Regions from separate parts of the Psychrobacillus sp. genome, predicted to be linked through region 1. Evidence: riboswitches for the same ligand, from Rfam matches in the RefSeq annotation. Region 1 holds a riboswitch; the other holds the start of a gene.

Region 1 (3,484 bases):
ATTTTACTTATGGGGAATTTACAAATTTAATCTGTTGAAATTGTCTCCTCTAGCTATGAAAAAAGTTTTTGAATCTATAAATGATGCCGTTATTATTTTTGATATAGACAATACTTTAAAAATTTATAATAAATCTGCCAATATATTATTTGAACAGCTACCTAATAAAAAGTTGATTGGTAACTCTGCCGCAGAAGTACTATCTCATATTCCACCACTACTACAATTTATTGAACATAAATTAGAAAAAGATAACTTAACTACACAATCAATGCAACTCGGAGAAAAGTATTATAATGTTCGCTTTTCTTTTGTAAATGGAAATACTAATAAGCCGATTGGCAAGATGTTTATATTACATGACATTACAGAATCTATAAAGTATGAAGAAAGTTTACTTCAGCAATCCAAACAATATGAATATTTAGCTCACCACGACGTACTAACAGGTTTATATAATCGTACTTATTTTGAAGAAGAAGTAAAACGAAAGTTGGCGCAATCGAGAAAACAAGACGCTGCATTAATGATTTGTGATTTAAACTTTTTTAAAGAAGTCAATGATAAATACGGGCATCTAACGGGAGATAATGTGTTAATTTTTACGGCCAATTGCTTGCGTGATAATTTACCAAATCCCCATATACTAGCACGTTTAGGTGGAGATGAATTTATCATGTTTTTTGAGCAAATTGAGTCAAAGGAAAAGTTTTTAAATCAGATAAATGAGACACGTTTTGTATTCTCAAAAAACTTGTATATGATAGACGACATCGAAATTGAAGTTGTACCAAGCATTGGAATTTCTTTTGTTAAAGAAGATGGTATAAATTATGAGTATCTCTATCATACATGCGATGCGCGTATGTATGAGGATAAAAAACATATTAAAGAACAGTATTTAATGAAAAAAATATAGAGAATACACTTGAAAAAATCAACATTTAAAGCTGATCGTAAAAGAAGTAGAAAAATACATAGATTTGTAAATAAGTATGATATAGAAATCGCAATTAGCAACAGTACGGAGAACCATACCATAAGTAAGTGCGAAAACCACTGATAAGCTGGTACCGATTTAACAGTATTATTATAACAATCATTAATGGAATAAAAATCCCCCTTTAAAATGGGAAACCCTATTAAATAATAAGAAACAAAAAAGCAGCATCTCACAAGGAGATGCTGCGGTAGAATTCTTTGTTCCTAAAGAACTCTAATGGGTTTGGCACCCAATAATGCTAATTTGCCTAATCTAAAGTTACCATTATTCGGTGTCAACGAGAGTTGTTTATTACTTATTTAATATAGCATAGTAACCCGTAATAACATTACTAATTATGTATTCTGTGTATAGCTTACACCAATATTCTATCTTCTAACTTGCGTTTGGTTATAATAGATTGAACTTTGTTTCCGCCTCCCCAAATAGATCACCCACTTAGCTTCACTAGTAGTTTGGGTCATCCAGATGCTTCCGCAGTAGCTTTATTTAAAATCTGCATCTTATCATTGAATTCTTGTAGAAATGTTTGTACCGTTTCCATGTGCGATCAACCTTTCTTTCTCAAATCATCTACTTACAGTATTAAGAACATAGTAATTTCAAAATATCATTTGAAATTTCTTACCAGTTTAGATAATATATTCTTATAAAAGAATGCCCGGGATTAAACGGGAGAGGTTCATAGCTTATACCCTCTATAAAAAACTATGGAAACATGACGAGACGCTATGTCCATATAGGATGTGGCTTTTTTCTGTTTAGTACATACTTTTTAATGGAATGATTGATATGCTAGTACCTCTCTTGAAAAGTGCCGGTAATATTTTTAAGGGAGGAATTAAGGCATGTCTAATTTTAGAATTGTTGAAAAGCTACAAAAGATTAATGAAGATATTCAAATGAAACAACTAAAATATCATTCAAAACGAGTTCTCATTAGTAAAGAATTTACCTTTGATGCCGCTCATCATTTGCATCACTATGAAGGTAAGTGTAAAAATTTGCATGGCCACACGTATCGCGCAGTACTAGGAATAAGTGGTTATACGGACGAACGTGGTATCATGCTAGATTTTGGAGACATCAAGAAAATCTGGAAACAGAAAATAGAAATTTATTTAGATCATCACTATATAAACGAAACACTGCCTCCAATGAACACGACAGCAGAAAATATCGTCGTCTGGATTTATGAGAGGTTGAGTGAGGCATTGCTAGACGAACAAGGTTCTACTGATATACGTGTGGAATTTATCAAGCTATATGAGACTCCTACAAGCTATGCGGAAGCTAGAAGGGAATGGATGGAGAATGAGTAAAGTACCGGTTATAGAGATTTTTGGTCCTACCATCCAAGGTGAAGGCATGGTAGTGGGTCAGAAAACTATGTTTGTACGTACAGCCGGCTGTGACTATTCCTGTTCGTGGTGCGATTCTTCATTTACTTGGGATGGCAGTGGTAAGTATCTTATTGTTCAAATGACGGCAGCAGACATTTGGTCTGAGTTAAAACGCCTTGGAGGCAATGGTTTTTCTTTCGTTACAATTTCGGGAGGAAATCCGGCACTTCTACGTAATCTAGAATCACTTATTGCAATTTTAAAAAAGAATAGCATAAAGATTGGTGTGGAGACACAAGGAAGTAGATGGCAAGATTGGCTATATGAAATCGATGAGCTAACGATTTCACCTAAGCCCCCTAGTTCTGGTATGATAACAGACTTTTCTACACTATCTAGTATGATAAAAAAACTTAGAGACAGAAATAACGATCAGCATATATCTATAAAAATTGTATTATTTAATCAAGAGGATTATCGTTATGCAAAAGAGGTTCATCTCCGATACCCAACTATTCCTTTTTATCTTCAAGTTGGAAATGATGACACGACTACGATGGACAATACGAAGTTAGTTAATCATTTATTAAAGAAATATCAAATGTTGATTGATCAAGTGATGATGGATGATGAATTAAAAAATGTCAAAGTCCTTCCACAACTACACACTCTCGTCTGGGGAAATAAAAGAGGAGTATAACGGAAGTGTTTCTATAATATTGAGCAGTTTGGTAAGGGGATAGGATGACATAATTCAGTTTTTTTTTCATACAATACCTAGGAGTGAAAAAATGACCAGAGTTAGATACAGATTATTGGAGAAACCCCCGCGAAATTCGCTTTTTGGTACTTTAATCCATACGCTTTTATGAATCAGCAGCTGGAATATGTGAAAGTGTTTATATAGGCTAGTCTAGAAAAAATCTCATAGTTCAATTGAGGTAAAATTAATTAATAAATAAAGGTCGATTTTTTAAGTAAATAGAAAATCCACCTTTTATCATTTTACTGTGCAGTTAATCCACCATCAATCACGAATTCTGAACCTGTTGAATAGCTAGATTCATCAGAAGCTAAGAATAGTACCATGTTTGATACTTCCTCTGGTTGTGCTACACGTTTTAATGGAATATGCTTA
Region 2 (4,123 bases), on a different contig from region 1:
ACTAACATTTACTACTAATAGAATATGAGTAGTATTATTATTTTTTTAAAAAAAGTAAAGGTCCTATTAAGATAGACTTACAATCCGGATAGAATCCATTTCCAAAAAAACGAATGAATCGAATTAGGATTCTTTCCACGGAGCATACGAATTAAAGTACCAAAGCACATATTTTGCAAGTTGTTCTCTCCAATAATCCAGTGGGATATCAAGAAGAGATTAACGTAATTGTTAGGGAACCAATGGTAATGAATTTAATTCAGAAAGGTGAGACATACTTTGTTGGATACACGATAAAAAGAAATGGTTTAATTTTTCTCAGTGACATTGAAACTATTGAGGATCACAAATAAGCTTAGTTATTCAACTAACGTGTGCGTTAGTAAAAAACAATATCAAAGTAAAAAGAGCCAGGAGAAAATATCCTAGCTCATTTTTAAAGTGTATTTTAAATCAACCTGTACCTTTAACATAGCCTTATTTTAAAAGGAATTTCATACTTACTATATTCTAAATGGCCAACGTCCGTATCTATAAGAAGAGCTATACACCTCTTTTATTTCCCCAGATGAGTGTATGTAACTGAGGCAGCACTTTAACGTTCTTTAATTCTTCATCCATCATCACTTGATCGATTAGCATTTCATATTTCTTTAATAAATGGCTAACTAAATGCATATTATCCTTTGAAGTAATATCATCATTTCCTACCTGTAGATAAAAAGGAATAGTTGGGTATCGGAGATGAACGTCTTTAGCATAGGTATAATCCTCCTGATTGAATAGGACGACTTTAAGAGATATATGCTGGTTGTTTCTTCTATCTCTCAGTTTCTTCAACATACTAGTAAGCACAGAAAAATCTGTCGTCATACCAGAGCTAGGAGGCTTCGGAGAAATTGTCAGTTCATCTATTTCATACAACCAATCTTGCCATTTACTTCCCTGGGTTTCAACGCCAATCTTAATATTATTCTCTTTTAAAATGGCAACAAGAGCTCCCAGATGACGAAGAAGTGCCGGATTTCCTCCTGATATCGTGACGAATGAAAAACCGTTGCCTCCATGGTGTTTCAACTCAGACCAGATCTCTTCTGCTGTCATTTGTACGATAAGATGCTTGCCACTGCCATCCCATGTAAAGGATGAGTCGCACCAGGAACAGGAATAATCACAGCCGGCAGTGCGTACAAACATAGTCTTCTGGCCAACTACCATTCCTTCACCTTGAATTGTAGGACCAAAAATCTCTATCACAGGTACTTTACTCAACCTCCATCCATTCCCTTCTCGCCTCAGCATAGCTTGTAGGAGTTTCATACAGCTTGATAAACTCCATACGTGTCCCATTAAACCGTTGTTCCTCAAGTAAGGCTTCCGTCAACTTCTCATAAATCCAAACGACGATATTTTCTGCAGTGGTGTTCATCGGTGGTAGTGTTTCATTTATATAATGATGATCCAAATAAATTTCTATTTTCTGTTTCCAAATCTCCTTGATGTCTCCAAAATCAACCACAATGCCCCGTTTATCCGTATAGCCACTTAAACCTAGTACAGCGCGATACGTATGACCATGTAGATTTTTACATTTACCCTCATAGTTATGCAAATGATGAGCAGCATCAAAAGTAAATTCTTTGCTAACAAGAACACGTTTTGAATGGTATTTCAGCTGACTACTTTGAATATCTTCCTCGATTATTTGTAGCTTATCAACTATTCTAAAATTAGACATGCGTTAAAATTCCTCCTTAAAAATGGTCCCGACATTTCTCCAGAGAGGCCTTAACAATCATTCTAATAAAACATATGCATTAAACATAAAAAAGCCACGTCCTATATGGACATGGCGAATTGTCATGTTTCCATAGTTTTTTATAGAGGGTATTAGCTATGAACCTCTCCCGTTTAATTCCGGGCATTCTTTTATAAGAATATATTATATAAAATGGTAAGAAATTTCAAATATACTTTTTTGTACCTTGTCAATAATACTGTTAAAGTTCCTCTGATACGTTAAACTCCATTACATTTCTTTTATTTTTTTCCGCTTTGAACATATATCTTATACCTTTTCCAGCTAATGCTTCCTCCTTATATCTTGGCAAAACATGAAAATGCGCATGATTTATATGCTGCCCTGCCACTTCTCCACAATTCCAGCCTAAATTATAGCCACTTGGCTCATAAAGCTCATCTAAATATTGCTTCACTTTCTGTAGAAGCTCATAAGTAGCATTCCATTCCTCTTTCGTTAAATCGAAAGCTGTCTCTCTATGTATTTTTGGCACAATAATACCAGCTCCCTCAAGCTGTACACCTTTCTCACGAGCCTCGTCAAGTTGTAAAAACATACAATACTCATTACTTAATATAACGTTTTGTGAGGGCACTAACTCTAAATGACACAGCAAACATTGCTCCATAATAGCAGAACTCCTTTCTTTTTATATTCTACCTGCAGCTATTACACTCATCCTGTACGCCAGTAGATGTTATTCTCGAACTTATGTCTCTCGCTACTTCTTTTGAATAAAAGAAATAATGTTAATATATATTGATGTCATTTCTTGAGGGGTTTTGTCTAAATCATTTTGCACCCATTGCTCGATTAACCCTAAAAATGCAGATGTGATAAACGATAAAAAATATTCCATTGGAACTTTTAATTTGGCATTAATGCTATCATTTCTCTCTAAATTAACACGTACTTTTTCTGAAAAGGCAGCTCTAAATCGAAGATGAAATCCTGCTCTGCCATGATTGCTTAAGAATATTTTTAATAAAGGCGAATGCATTTTAATAGAACTGAATAATGTGGCAGCTAGTTGTTCTTGTTCTTTTTCAAATGTATGTGTAGGTGAATAATTCGATTGTAATTCATCAATATGGTTCCCTAGATCTGCAAATAACTGCTGTTCTATTTGATCCAGTAAATCGAATTTATCCTTATAGTGCAAATAAAATGTCCCTCGGTTAACTTTTGCATGTTTCGTAATATCCCCTATTGTAATTATTTCAAACGACTTACTATCTAAAATCTGCATAAATGACTTCTGAATAAGTTGTTTCGTTTTACGATTCTTCTCTTCATAAATATTCATATAAATCACCTTTCCACCAAAACTCAACATCTTGTTCACTTTTGTTCATTGCTTTTACTTTCATAAAAATTATAAGATAAACGCATACTAAAGCACACTAATAAACAACATGTTGAAAATTAGAAAGGACGAAATCGATTGAGACTATTTAAAGAAAAATTAGCATGGGCTGCACCCATCGCTGTTATATTAATAATTGCGCTATTCTCCTTAAACTTATTTGCTCAAGGAGATCCACAAGTAAAAAATCTACCCGTTGCACTGATTACAAGTGATGAGGGCGAACACGTTGACGTTGTGAAGGCAGCAGCTGAACAAATGAGTAAAGGGATGGATGGCAAAGAGCCAACGATTGCTTTTACTAATGAAAAAGAAGCAGATATTGAAAAATTATTTGCGAATAAACAATATTATGCAGCTTTAGTTATTCCTGAAGGTTTTAATGAATCCGTACAAAATGCCATGGTAAACAACACATCAGCAACATTAAAAGTATATATTAACCAAGGCTTTAACATGACAGGCGCAAACTTTGCGAAAACTGCTTTAAATGGTTTAATTACTCAAATTAGTAACCAATATTCAACAAACTTCGTGGCACAAGTAGGCAATCAGCAAATCGATGTTAGTCAAGCACCCGTGCTTGTAAATCCAATTGTTTCTGAAGAAAAAGTATATAATGCCATCTCTACTGCTACAGCAAATGGTAGTGCACCGACATTACTAGCCGTACCTGCTTGGGTAGGTGCACTAATCGGTGGTTTCATTGTATTTTTAGCATCTTCAAACATACTTAAAAAGGAAATGCTTACACGTAAACAAACATTACGCCTAATTGGTGGACAGATTTTATTTGGTGTGATTATTGCCTTATTCTCGGGCTTTACCGTGGCAACACTGGCACTTTTAGCTGGTATTAATATGCCAAGTTACCTCTTAGTTGCTTTCTTTGTATCTTTTGCAGCGTTCTGTTTCTTCTTATTAGTATCCGCTATTACTGCATGGATCGGAAAGCC

Evidence for each region. Region 1 has a riboswitch for preQ1 ahead of queD (6-carboxytetrahydropterin synthase QueD). Riboswitches for the same ligand answer to the same signal wherever they lie in the genome.
Region 2: another riboswitch for preQ1. It lies ahead of queD (6-carboxytetrahydropterin synthase QueD); the one in region 1 lies ahead of queD (6-carboxytetrahydropterin synthase QueD).

What each region holds. Positions count from the first base shown of each region.
Region 1 covers NZ_JBAEAP010000423.1:73-3,556, reverse strand. The annotation lists partial or broken gene AC06OU_RS12420 (GGDEF domain-containing protein) at 1-919, shown strand, start outside; PreQ1 riboswitch class I at 1,675-1,721, shown strand; gene queD (6-carboxytetrahydropterin synthase QueD) at 1,852-2,325, shown strand; gene queE (7-carboxy-7-deazaguanine synthase QueE) at 2,318-3,046, shown strand; partial or broken gene AC06OU_RS12405 (SDR family NAD(P)-dependent oxidoreductase) at 3,352-3,484, opposite strand, start outside.
Region 2 covers NZ_JBAEAP010000417.1:2,352-6,474, forward strand. The annotation lists gene queE (7-carboxy-7-deazaguanine synthase QueE) at 544-1,272, opposite strand; gene queD (6-carboxytetrahydropterin synthase QueD) at 1,265-1,738, opposite strand; PreQ1 riboswitch class I at 1,865-1,911, opposite strand; gene AC06OU_RS12245 (HIT family protein) at 2,001-2,429, opposite strand; gene AC06OU_RS12250 (TetR/AcrR family transcriptional regulator) at 2,523-3,107, opposite strand; gene AC06OU_RS12255 (YhgE/Pip domain-containing protein) at 3,246-4,123, shown strand, end outside.